3 regions of the Kocuria sp. CPCC 204721 genome follow, and region 3 is predicted to be linked to each of the others. Evidence: predicted binding sites of a transcription regulator. Region 3 holds the regulator's gene; each other region holds the start of a gene.

Region 1 (4,196 bases), on a different contig from region 3:
CCGTCACGCGGACCAGAGCCCGGTACTCGGGCCAGGCCACCCAGGAGGACCAACCCGGTCACGCTTCACACGGGCCGAACTGCCCGCGACCACGTCCGGTCAGGGTGCACTGGGCGTCAGCCCGAACTGCTCGGCGCGTCGAGCCGGAGCCGGGTCGTGGCACCGAATCGGAGACCACAGGTCAAGCACCCGGAACGTCAGGACAGCGTGCGCACCGTGATCTCGCGGGCGAACTTCTCGATGGTCGTGCGGTTGCCGGTCCCCAGGCCGCGGCGCGCCACGTTCAGCGCTCCCGCTGATGCACCGAGGGCCACGGCCTCCACGAGATCGAGACCGCGCGCCAGACCCACTGAGATCCCCGCGGTCATCGAGTCCCCCGCCCCTCGGTGGTCCAGCGGTGTGATGGACGGCGCGGAGACCTCCCGCACGGAATCCTTCTCCACGAGCAGCGCGGGGTCCTTGGCGCGTGAGATCACCACGGCGCCCGCACCGCGTTCGAGCAGCATGTGTCCGGCGCTCACCAGGGCATCCGCGGTGTCCTCCGCGACGAGCTCGAGATCGAGCACCTCTTCGTGGCTGATCTTGAGCACGTCCACGTTAGCCGCCACGGCCGCCAGTGCGGGCTTGCCGCTGAGGTCCGCGACCACGGTGGTCCCGGCATCCCGCGTGTCCCGGATAAGGCGGCCGAAGAACGACGCCGGCACCACGTCCCCGGGTTCGGCCCCGGTGACCGTGAGGACGTCCGAGGCGAGCGCGTCCACGAACGCCGTGCCGTAGAGATCGTCCAGTTCATGGCGGGAGAGCTCCGGGGGCGGCATATGGGCCACGGTCTCCCGGTCCTCACCGCGCAGGTCGTAGACGTATCCGCCGTTGCCGTACCCGTAGCGCACAGCATTGACCTGCATGACCAACCCGTCCAGCATGGTGCGGATCAGCGAGCCCAGTTCCCCGCCGAACGGCCCGCTCACGGACACGTCCGCCCCCAGCGACCCGGCCATCCGGGCGACCCACAGCCCTTGCCCGCCGGGGTGCATGTGCACGTCCGACTCGTGGGAACTACGGTTACGATGCGCAGCCGGTTCCGTGATTTCCGTGATCAGCAGCGGAGTGGGAACCAGGATGGAGATACGCGGCTTGGGGCCGGGGCGGGTCTCGGTCACGAACGAAAGCTACCTGACACGGGCGCTGGTGAACAGCACACCAAGGTGTCACCATGGTGGGATGAACGTCACCGCACCGGTTCGTATCGTGGAAGGTCAGGCCGCCAGTGAGCACACGCTGCGCGCCCTGAGCGCGTACTTCAGCGAGTTGAACAACCGGATCGACGGCGGTTTCGATCCCGAACTCACCGAGGTCACCGCCCCGGAGGACGTCACTCCGCCGCACGGGGATTTCTTCCTCATGACGGATTTGGTCACGGGCTCGGTCATCGCGTGCGGCGCGGTGCGCAAACTCGACGATGACCGCGTGGAACTGCGCCGGATCTGGGTCACCCCGGAACACCGCGGACAGGGCCACGCGCGCACCCTGGTGCGGGCACTCGAGAACAAGGTGCGCGCTTTCGGCGCCACCACGGCCGTGGTCTCCCTCAACGAGGAGATGACCGAGGGGATCGCGATGTTCCGCAAGCGCGGCTACGAGCCCGTGGATTCCTTCCACGACGCCACCACGGCCTCGGTCTTCCTGGCCCGCCAGTTGTAGACCCACCGATCGCAGGCCAGCAGTCACAAACCCGCAGGGTATGAGCCCGCCGAGCGGTGAACCTCAGTCGCGGGCCTCGCGCGTCTTCTTCCGGTTGGCCTTGTCGATCGCCTCGACCAATTCGTCCTTGGCCATGTCCGAGCGTCCCGTGATGTCCAGTTCCTGGGCGAGTTCGTACAGGTGCTCCTTGCCGGCATTAGCGTCCACCCCGCCGGCGGTGTCCTCCGCGTTCAGACCGCCCTTCTCGGCGCTGTCGTCCGAGGGCCCGTTGTGCTCCTTGGGCTCCCAGTGGTCCCCGACCTTCTCGTGGGTGTGCTTGACGGCCGACCACGCGGTGCGCGCCGCCCGAGCGTCGTCGTGGTATTCCTCCTGCGCCGAGTCGTAGGTCTGCGCGAACGTGTCCTGTGCGTTCTCGTCCGAGCGTTGCAGCGTGGACGGGATCTCGTCCTGACGCGCGTGGCCGTTCTTCTTCGCCTTGGGCACGGGGGCCTCCTCAAAGCGTTCGGGTGTCACTGGTGACTCGATCCTACGCGCCGCCGACGCCGCTGCGACAGGCCCGCCCGCTGCTTGAGTCAGTGCCACTCAACTTTCGTGCGTCAATGGCTAGCACTTCCGCCGAGAGCCTGCTACATTAGATGTTGTTGAGTCACAGAGACTCAAGAAACGTGATGGCTCCACGCGGGTAATCGACCGGATCGCGGGGCACAGCACGTGAGTGCCGCAGAGTGAAGGAGTAATCGTCATGGCTACATTCGACCCGTTCTCCGAGGTCCAGAACTTTGCCAACCAGGTCCTCTCTGGCCGCAACGGCCTGGAGCAGATGCCCATGGACCTCTACCGTCAGGACGCCAACTATTACCTTGCCGCGGACCTGCCGGGCATCGATCCCACGAGTGTGGACGTGGACGTGGACGGTCAGCTGCTGACCATCCGTGCGCAGCGTCGTCTGCCCTCCGCTGAGAAGGACACCAAGTGGATCGTGCGCGAGCGCCGCAGCCACTCGTTCGTCCGCCAGCTCAACCTGGGCCAGGGCATCGACACGGAGAACATCACCGCCGCGTACGACAACGGCGTGCTGACCGTGACCATCCCCGTGTCCCCCAAGTCCCAGCCGCGCAAGATCCAGGTGGCCACCGGCCAGGAACACCACGACAACGTGGTCCTGGAACACGACAAGGGCTCGGACGAGGACCGCTCGCAGAACGTGCAGAAGGACTCCGAGGGGTCGCAGGACTGACCAGAACCGAACAGGGCCGATCAGGACCGACCCTTCACCGGCGCTGACCGGCGAATCCACCCGGTCGGAACAGGCCTGCTGAATCGGGGGCTCACCGCCCCATGACATGACTGTGCCCCGCAGGTCACCCTGCGGGGCACAGTCATGTTCACGGCGGGGTCAGCGGTTCATCCACCGCACCACGTGGTCGAGGTCCTCGGACGCGCGGGAGGACCAGACCATGAGCGCGTACACGTGCGGTCCGCCCTCGCACACCACCGCGGTGGTGTCCACGTTCGCGCGCACCAGCTCGGCCACGAACTCCATGGTGTCCGGGTAGAGCATGTCCCGGTCACCCTGCAGCACGAACGTGCGGGGCAGTCCGCGCACGTCGCCGAACGCGGGGCTCACCATGGGGTCGGTGACGTCCCGGGTGCCGGCCCACCAGCGCGCGGCGGCCCGGGCGCCGTCGGTACCGAGCATGTGGTCCGCGTCCCGGTACGCCTCGATCTGGGGGTTCGTCACCGTGGTGTCCACCCACGGGGCCATGAGGATCAGACCCGCCACGCCGAAATCGTCCGCGTCCCGCAGTCGCATGGCCTGGGCCAGCGCCAGACCACCGCCGGCGGAATCGCCCGACAGGAAGACCCGCGGGCCGAACGAACGGGCCAGGTCCCACACGCCATCGGCGAGTTCGAGCGCCTCGTCCACCGTGTGATCGGGGGCGAGTCCGTAGCCCGGCACCACCACGGTGGCCCCGGTGCGCTGCATCAGGGCGTCGATCCAGCGCCAGTGCACCGTGGTCATGGGGTTCACGTATGCGCCACCGTACCAGTGCACGACCACCGGGGCGTCCGCCCGGGTGAGGGCCGCCTTGGGCCGCGCGACGATGACCGGGTACCCGGCCACCATGACCTTCTCGAAGCTCGCGCGCTTGTGCATCGCCTTGTGCGGTGCCGCTTCCTCGCCACGCACGGCCAGGGACTCGAGCAGCTTCTCCTCGGAATCCAGTACGTCCGGGAGCACCCGCAGCGCCTGGTTCGTGGCGCGCAGCACCGGGTCCGCGGCACGCACGATCACGTCCGCAGCCGGCTTCGCGGCCCGGTCCTCGGCGATGCACGTGCTCGTGGAGGCCGCCGCGTGCCGACCACGACGCCGCTGGGCCCCGGTGGTCCCGGGCGTTGCGGCGTCCTCGCGGGAGCCGCCGTTCTCGGCAGCGCCCGCGGTCTCGCCGCGGTGCTGATCGTCGTCGGCCATGGGACCGACGGGGGCCCCGGCG
Region 2 (4,196 bases), on a different contig from region 3:
GGTCCTGGCCGGTGCCGCGATGGCCATGTCCGGGCTGGTCATGCAGTTGCTCACCCAGAACCGGTTCGTGGAACCCACGACCACGGGCACCACCGAGTGGGCCGGGCTGGGGTTGTTGCTCATGATGATCCTGGCCCCGGACGCCGGGTTGAGCGCGCGGATGATCGGCGCGATCGTGGCCGCGTTCGTGGGGACCATGGTGTTCTTCGCGTTCCTGCGCCGGGTTACGCTGCGTTCCTCCCTGATCGTGCCGATCGTGGGGATCATGCTCGGGGCCGTGGTGGGGTCGATCTCCACCTACCTGGCGCTCGTCACGGACCGGTTGCAGAACCTGGGCGTGTGGTTCGCCGGCAGTTTCACGTCCGTGCTGCGCGGCCAGTACGAAACCCTCTGGGTCGTGGCACTCGTGGCGGTGCTCGTGGTCATCACCGCGGACCGGCTCACCGTGGCGGGACTCGGCGAGGACATCGCGACCAACGTGGGATTGAACTACAACCGGATCATCCTGATCGGCACCGGACTCGTGGCCGCGGCCACCGGCGTGGTCACGGTGGTCGTGGGCAACCTGCCGTTCCTGGGGTTGATCGTGCCCAACGTGGTGTCCCTGTTCCGGGGCGACGACCTGCGCTCCAACCTGCCCTGGGTGTGCCTGCTCGGGATCGGCCTGGTCACGGTGTGCGACCTGATCGGGCGCACGATCATCGCGCCGTTCGAGGTCCCCGTGTCCCTGATCCTGGGCATCGTGGGCGCTGCGGTGTTCATCGCCCTGTTGCTGCGAAGCCGGCGCCATGTCTGAGGTGACCGCGCTGCGCCACGACCGGGCGCGCACTGGATCGGGGGCCTTCGTCTCCCCGACCCACCGCCGCCGCTACTGGATCACCGCGCTGTCCCTGCTCGCGGCGGGACTCGTGTTCTGCGCGGGCATCCTCACGTGGGACAACCCCCTGCCGTTCGGCACCCCGGGGTTCTGGCGGATCGCCGAGTCCCGGGCCACGAGCGTGGTGGTGATCCTGATCGTGGCGGTGAGCCAAGCCATGGCCACGGTCGCGTTCCAGACCGCCGCGAACAACCGGATCATCACGCCGTCGATCATGGGTTTCGAGTCCCTGTACGTGCTCATCCAGACCTCGGCGGTCTACTTCCTGGGTGCGGTGGGGGTCAGCGCGGTGCAGGGGCTGCCGCAGTACGCCCTGCAGGTGAGCCTCATGATCGTGTTCGCGCTGGGGCTCTACGGTTGGTTGCTCTCGGGCAAGTACGCCAACGTGCAGGTGATGCTGCTGATCGGCATCGTCCTGGGCGGCGGGCTCGGCGCGGTGTCCACCTTCATGCAGCGCTTGCTCTCACCGAGCGAGTTCGACGTGCTCAGCGCCCGCTTGTTCGGCTCGGTGGCCAACGCGGATCCCGGGTACTTCCCGCTGGCCGTGCCGCTGTGCGTGGTGGCCACGGTGGCCCTGTACGCGCACTCCCGCACGCTCAACGTCATGGCCATGGGGCGGGACGTGGCCACGAACCTGGGAATGGACCACCGCCGGGGGCTGCTGCTCACCCTGTTCTGGGTGTCTATTCTGATGGCGGTCTCTACGTCCCTGATCGGGCCCATGACGTTCCTGGGGTTCCTCGTGGCGATCCTGGCGTACCAGTTCGCGGACACCCACGACCACCGCTACGTGTTCCCCATGGCCGCGCTGATCGGTTTCGCGGTGCTGTCCGGGGCCTATTTCGTCCTGAAGAACGTCTTCTACGCGGAGGGCGCTGTGTCCATCATCATCGAGCTGGTGGGTGGCAGTGTCTTCCTCTTCGTGATCCTGAGGAGGGGCAGACTGTGATCCAGTTGACCGGACTGGTCAAGGAGTACGGCACGGACTTGGCGATCGGGCCGGTGGATCTGCAGATCCCCGCCGGTGGCGTGACCGCGCTCGTGGGGCCCAACGGCGCGGGGAAGTCCACGCTGTTGACCATGATGGGTCACCTGCTGGGTCCCGAGGCCGGCACCGTGGAGATCGGCGGTCACGACGTGAGCAGGACGCCGCCGCGTGAACTCGCCAAGGTGGTCTCCACGCTGCGCCAGGAGAACCACTTCACCGCGCGGCTCACCGTGCGCCAGCTCGTGGCGCTGGGTCGCTTCCCCTACACGCGTGGGCGGATCACCCGGGACGACGAGCGGATCATCTCCGAGTCGATAGACTTCTTCGACCTGGGACCCCTGCAGAACCGCTACCTGGACCAGCTCTCGGGCGGTCAGCGCCAGCGCGCCTACGTGGCCATGGTGCTGTGCCAGGACACCGAGTACCTCCTGCTGGACGAGCCCCTGAACAACCTGGACATGCGCCACTCTGTGCACATGATGCATCACTTGCGCCGCGTCGCGGACGAGCTCGGACGCACCGTGCTGATCGTGCTGCACGACATCAACTTCGCGAGCCACTACTCGGACTGGATCTGCGCCGTGAAGGACGGTCGCGTGGTGGAATTCGGCCCACCCGAGCAGATCATGACGGACGAGACCCTCACGCGCGTGTTCGACACCCCGGTCACGTGCCACGACGGTCCCCACGGACGGCTCGCGGTCTACTACTGACGCGGCACGGACGGCTCGCCGGCCTCGACTGACGCGGCCGCGGGGACGGCGGCGTCGTACCCGCGGATTGTGCCCAGAGACGAGCGCGGCGGGCGCGCCTTGACCGCGCGCGGCCCGTCTCCCTACAGTGATGATTAGCACTCTCATGCTGAGGGTGCTAAAGGCCAGGCGCTCAATCGGCACCGCGACGACGGTTGGCACGCCAACTGGCCTGTGGCGGACGCGGTCATGGGACCCCATGACACGGCGCGTTCGCACACCGTCTCACACGCCTAGAAGAAAGGGAGAGATCGTGTCGGTCTCCATCAAGCCTCTCGAGGATCGCATCGTGGTTCAGCCGCTGGCCGCTGAACAGACCACCGCTTCCGGTCTGGTCATCCCGGACACCGCCAAGGAGAAGCCGCAGGAAGGCACCGTCCTGGCCGTGGGCCCGGGCCGCGTGGACGACAAGGGCAACCGCATCCCCGTGGACGTCAAGGAGGGTGACGTGGTCATCTTCTCCAAGTACGGCGGGACCGAGGTCAAGTACAACGGCGAGGAGTACCTGGTGCTCCCGGCGCGCGACGTGCTGGCCGTCATCGAGAAGTAATCCCCGCAACGACTTTTGTGCGCGGTGCCCGGACGTTCGCCCGAGAACGGGCCACGCGGGCACCGCGCCGTCATTTCCACACCCTTCTCGTTTCGTAAGGAGCACACATGCCCAAGCAGTTGGTGTTCAACGACGCCGCTCGCAAAGCGCTCGAATCCGGTGTCAACCGACTGGCCGACACCGTCAAGGTCACGCTGGGCCCCCGCGGGCGCAACGTGGTCCTGGACAAGAAGTGGGGCGCACCCACCATCACCAACGACGGCGTGACCATCGCCCGTGAGGTGGAGCTCGAGGATCCGTACGAGAACCTCGGCGCCCAGCTGGCCAAGGAAGTGGCCACCAAGACCAACGACGTCGCCGGTGACGGCACCACCACGGCGACCGTCCTCGCGCAGGCCATCGTCAAGGAGGGTCTGCGCAACGTGGCCGCCGGAGCGGCCCCGGGCGACATCAAGCGCGGCGTGGAAGCGGCCGTGGCCACCGTGGCCCAGCGTCTGCTCGACAACGCCCGCCCCGTGGAGGGCAAGGACGTGGCCCACGTGGCCGCGATCTCCGCGCAGTCCATGGAGATCGGCGAACTGATCGCCCGCGCCTTCGAGACCGTGGGCACGGACGGTGTGATCACCATCGAGGACGGTTCCTCCACCGAGGTGGAGCTGGACGTCACCGAGGGAATGCAGTTCGACAAGGGCTACCTGTCCCCGTCCTTCGTCACGGACCCGGAGCGCCAGGAAGCCGTCCTGGACGACACCTTCGTGCTGCTGTTCCAGGGCAAGATCTCCTCGGTCCAGGACCTCATGCCCGTGCTCGAGAAGGTGCTGCAGGCCAAGAAGCCGCTGACCATCATCGCCGAGGACGTCGAGGGCGAGGCCCTGTCCACCCTGGTGGTCAACAAGCTGCGCGGCACGCTCGACGTCGTGGCCCTGAAGGCCCCCGGTTTCGGTGACCGCCGCAAGGCGATCATGCAGGACCTGGCCGTGCTCACGGATGCGACCGTGATCACCCCCGAGCTCGGCATCTCGCTCGAGG
Region 3 (4,196 bases):
CTCGCGGAGGAAGGTGGGGTCCGGATCCACCTTGAGTTCCACGAAGAGGTCGCCGTTGGGTCCGCCGGCGGTGCCGGCCTCACCCTGGCCACCCAGGCGGATGCGGTTGCCGGACTGGATGCCGGCGGGGATCTTCACGGTCAGGGGGCGGCGGTCGCGCACGCGGCCCTCGCCGTAGCACTCGTGGCAGGGGCTCTCGATGACGGTGCCGAAACCGTTGCACTGGGAGCACGGGGCCTGGGTGGTGACCATGCCCAGGATGGACTGGCGCTGGTACTGCATGTGGCCGGAGCCGCGGCACATGGTGCACGTCACGGGGCTCGTGCCGGGCTGGCAGCACGTGCCCTGGCACGTGGGGCACACGACGGCGGTGTCCACCGTGATGTCCTTCTCCATGCCGAACACGGCGTCCTTGAGGGAGATCCGCACGTTGATCAGGGCGTCCTGGCCCTGGCGGGTGCGGGACTGGGGGCCGCGCTGGCCACCGGCTCCCGCGCCCTGGAAGAACGTCTCGAAGATGTCGGAGAAGCCGAAGCCCGTACCGGGGAAGCCCCCGCCGAAGCCAGTGTCCGTGCCGTTCTCGTTGCCCGTGGCGTCGTAGACGCGGCGCTTGTCCGGGTCGGAGAGGACGTCATTGGCGTGGGAGACGCGCTTGAACTCCTCGGCGGCCTCGGGTGAGGGGTTCACGTCCGGGTGAAGTTTGCGGGCCTTCTTGCGGTAGGCGCGCTTGATCTCTTCGGCGCTGGCGTCCCGGCTCACGCCGAGGGTTTCGTAGTGATCGCTCACGATGTCGTCGTTTCTTCTTTCGTCGGTTCTACGGTTCTACGGTCGAGCGGGGCGGGCAGCGCTCACGTGCGCTCAGCCCCCAGGTTCTTGGACAGGTAGCGGGCCACCGCGCGCACGGAGGCCATGGTCGTGGGGTAGTCCATGCGTGTGGGCCCCACGACTCCCACCTTGGACGCGGCGTGCGGACCGTAACCCGTGGCCACCACGGACGCCTCCGCCAGGGGGTCGTCGCTGTGGTCGGAGCCGATGCGCACCGCGACCCCGCGTTCGTCCTGCTGCATCTCGGACAACAATCGCAGCATGGCCACTTGTTCCTCAAGCGCCTCGAGCACCGGGGAGATGCTCTGCGGGAAGTCCCCGCTGAAGCGCGCGAGGTTCGCGGTCCCGGCCATCACCAGGCGGTGTTCGTCCGACACCGCTGCGAGCACCGCGAGCGCCCCGGTCACCGCGGTCCCGGCGTCGCGCAGTTCCTCGGGCAGGGCCGGGGGCAGGGTCACGGCGGCGTCGGGGACGTCTTCCACGGGCGTGCCGAGCAGGCGTGCGAGCACGTGGGCGCGCAGCTCCAGCAGCTGGGCCTCGGTCAGGGTGACGGGCAGTTCCACGGTGCGTTGGGCCACGCGTCCGGTGGTGGGGATCAGGATCACGAGTACGCGGGCGTCCCCCACGTCCACGAGTTCCACGTGGCGCACGGTGATCCCGGTGCGCACGGGATACTGGATCACGGCCACCTGGTGGGTGAGCTGGGCGAGCAGGCGCACGGTGCGCTCCATAATGTCGTCCAGGTCCTGGGCGCCGTCCATGAACACCTGGATCGCGCGGCGCTGGGCGGAGGTGAGGGGCTCCAGGGCTGCGATCTGGTTGACGAACTCGCGGTAACCTCGGTCCGTGGGGATCCGCCCCGAGCTCGTGTGCGGGGCCACGATCAGCCCGTCCTCCTCGAGGGCGGCCATGTCGTTGCGCACCGTGGCGGAGGAGACGGGTAGGCGGTGGCGTTCCACGAGCGCCTTGGACCCCACGGGTTCACGCGAATGGACGTAGTCCTCCACGATGGCGCGCAGGATCTGCGCTCGGCGCGGATGCTCCATGTGTCTCACCTCCCGTTGCTGGCAATTCTGGCACTCAAGAGTTCACAGTGCTAATCCTGGCAGTCCAGGGCCCGTGGGTCAGGGGCCGATTTTGATACGCTCGCGGCTGATTCGCCTGCCCGGCGGCGCGCTCGCGCCGCGGCACGACGTCGAGGAGTCGCCCGTGAACGCATCCGGCTGGTCCTGGGGTCCCCAGGACCTAGGCAGTCCCGACGTCGCCCGCACCGGTGCCGTCTCCCGGGACGTCCCCGTGGCCCGGGACATGGTGCTCGAGGACGTGGAGACCGGGTGGGTGGGCGCCGTCGTGGGCGTGGAGACCATCGGCGGGATGCGCGTGGTGGGTCTGGAGGACCGGCACGGGCGCGTGAAGTCCTTCCCCCTGGGCCCGGGCTTCCTCCTGGACGGCGAACCCGTGCGGCTGGGCCCGCCCGAGACCCGCAGCGCCCCGGCCAAGCCCCGGATCACGCGGTCGGGGTCGGTCGAGGTCGAGAACCTGCGCGCGTCCGTGGCCAAGGAGTCGCGTGTGTGGGTCGAGGGGTACCACGACGCCGAGCTCGTGGCCAAGGTGTGGGGCCACGACCTCGCGGTCGAGGGCACCGTGGTGGAACCCCTGCACGGGATCGACGACCTCCCCTCAGCCATCGCCGAGTTCCACCCCGGCCCGCAGCGCCGGCTCGGGATCCTCGTGGACCACCTGGTCGCGGGCTCCAAGGAGTCCAGGATCGCCCAGGAGGCGCTCGCGGTCCCGGGTGCCCGGGACAACGTGCTCATCCTCGGACACCCCTACGTGGACATCTGGCAGGCCGTGAAGCCCAGCGCCCTGGGGATCCGGGAGTGGCCCGTGATCCCGCGCGGGGTGGATTGGAAGACCGGGATGGCACGCGCGCTGGGCCTGCCGCACCGCACACCCCAGGACGTGGGGCGGGCGTGGCAGGCGATCCTTGCACGAGTGAACACGTACGCAGACCTCGAACCGGCCCTGCTGGGCCGCGTGGAGGAGCTCATCGACTTCCTCACCGCCCCGGACGCCGCCGATTCCTGACCCGGGCTGCGCCTGACCTGCGGTGACCCACGACGTCGACGGCGCTCGCAGCCGGTGGTCTACGGATTCGGTGACCCGCGTTAGCGGTAACCCCCAGCGTGGGTGACGCCTGGTGTCGTCGTCCGGCGCGAGCCACGCGGGAACGACCGTAGGATGGGAGCACCGGCGTCCTCCGACCCGGATGGCTACCGCCCGTGAAAGGCACACCCGCTCGTGACTGACGCTGCTCCCTCCCCCTCCACTCGCTCCGCCGAGACTCCGTTCGAGTCCGTGGCCCCCGTGGCGCAACCCCTGGACGTGTCCCAGGACCGGCAGTGGGCCACCCTCGCCCACCTGGGTGGCGTGGTGGGCGTACTGCCCAGCTACATGATCCACCGGGTGTTCAAGGACCGTGGTCCCTTCACCGCTCAGGAATCCCGGGAAGCCGCCAACTACACCATGCTGCCCACCCTGGTGATCCTCGCGGGCATCGTGCTCTCACTCATCCCGTTCATCGGATGGCTCTTCTCGGTCATCGCCGCCGTGACCTGGCTGTTCCTGGCCATCACCTCCGTGCGCGCGGGCGTGACGGTCAACCGCGGCGAACCGCACCAGTACCGGTTCAACACCCACCTCTACGACAAGTTCGCGGCCCGCAACTCCTGACACGGTCACCAGTCGAGCAAGCGGCGCGTCACGGCGTCGGCCATCAGACGCCCCGCGTCCGTGAGGACCGCGGACCCGCGGAGGGCGGCGGCGCCGTCCAGCCAGCCGTCGGCGATCAATCCGGCCACCGCGTGCCGTCCCTCCGGGCGCAGCCCCTCGAGCGGGAGTCCCTCACGGATCCTGATCCCGAGCATCACGTGTTCCACGTACTGCGTCTCGCCATTCAAGGTCTCGCGGCCCACGGCCGGTGAGTCACCCCGGCGCACGGCGGCCGTGTAGGGCAACGGGTGCTTGAGGTTCCACCAGCGCACGCCGTCACTGTGTGAGTGCGCCCCCGGGCCGATCCCCCACCAGTCCTGATTGCGCCAGTACGCGAGGTTGTGCACGCTGCGGTTCTGCACCGCGCTGCGCCCGTGGGCCGCGCGGGACCAGTTGGACACCTCGTACCACTCGAACCCGGCCTCGCGCAGCAGCGCGTCCGCGAGCGTGTACTTCTCCGCCTGGTCGTCCGGATCCACGTCCGGCACCTCACCGCGGCGGATCTGGGCGGCCAGCTTGGTGCCGTCCTCGATGATCAGGGAGTACGCGGAGACGTGGTCGGGGTCCATGGCCAGCGCGGCCTCCAACGAGGTGCGCCA

The links. Region 3 encodes HrcA, which represses chaperone genes, less so after heat shock. Its sites were predicted from a motif close to TTNGCACTCGNNNNNNNCGAGTGCNAA; they were not measured.
Region 1: the regulator HrcA is predicted to act here: its motif matches at 2,305-2,331, upstream of RF637_RS08305 (Hsp20/alpha crystallin family protein).
Region 2: the regulator HrcA is predicted to act here: its motif matches at 2,713-2,739, upstream of groES (co-chaperone GroES).

The regions. Positions count from the first base shown of each region.
Region 1 is NZ_JAVKPO010000007.1:54,858-59,053, forward strand. Features, by position in the region: gene RF637_RS08290 (1-phosphofructokinase family hexose kinase) at 198-1,160, opposite strand; gene RF637_RS08295 (GNAT family N-acetyltransferase) at 1,222-1,701, shown strand; gene RF637_RS08300 (ChaB family protein) at 1,765-2,184, opposite strand; gene RF637_RS08305 (Hsp20/alpha crystallin family protein) at 2,444-2,938, shown strand; gene RF637_RS08310 (MMPL family transporter) at 3,098-4,196, opposite strand, start outside.
Region 2 is NZ_JAVKPO010000001.1:429,654-433,849, forward strand. Features, by position in the region: gene RF637_RS02055 (ABC transporter permease) at 1-796, shown strand, start outside; gene RF637_RS02060 (iron chelate uptake ABC transporter family permease subunit) at 789-1,826, shown strand; gene RF637_RS02065 (ABC transporter ATP-binding protein) at 1,823-2,578, shown strand; gene groES (co-chaperone GroES) at 2,871-3,167, shown strand; gene groL (chaperonin GroEL) at 3,275-4,196, shown strand, end outside.
Region 3 is NZ_JAVKPO010000002.1:112,188-116,383, reverse strand. Features, by position in the region: gene dnaJ (molecular chaperone DnaJ) at 1-786, opposite strand, end outside; gene hrcA (heat-inducible transcriptional repressor HrcA) at 849-1,871, opposite strand; gene RF637_RS03195 (DUF3097 family protein) at 2,035-2,913, shown strand; gene RF637_RS03190 (DUF4870 domain-containing protein) at 3,127-3,558, shown strand; gene hemW (radical SAM family heme chaperone HemW) at 3,564-4,196, opposite strand, start outside.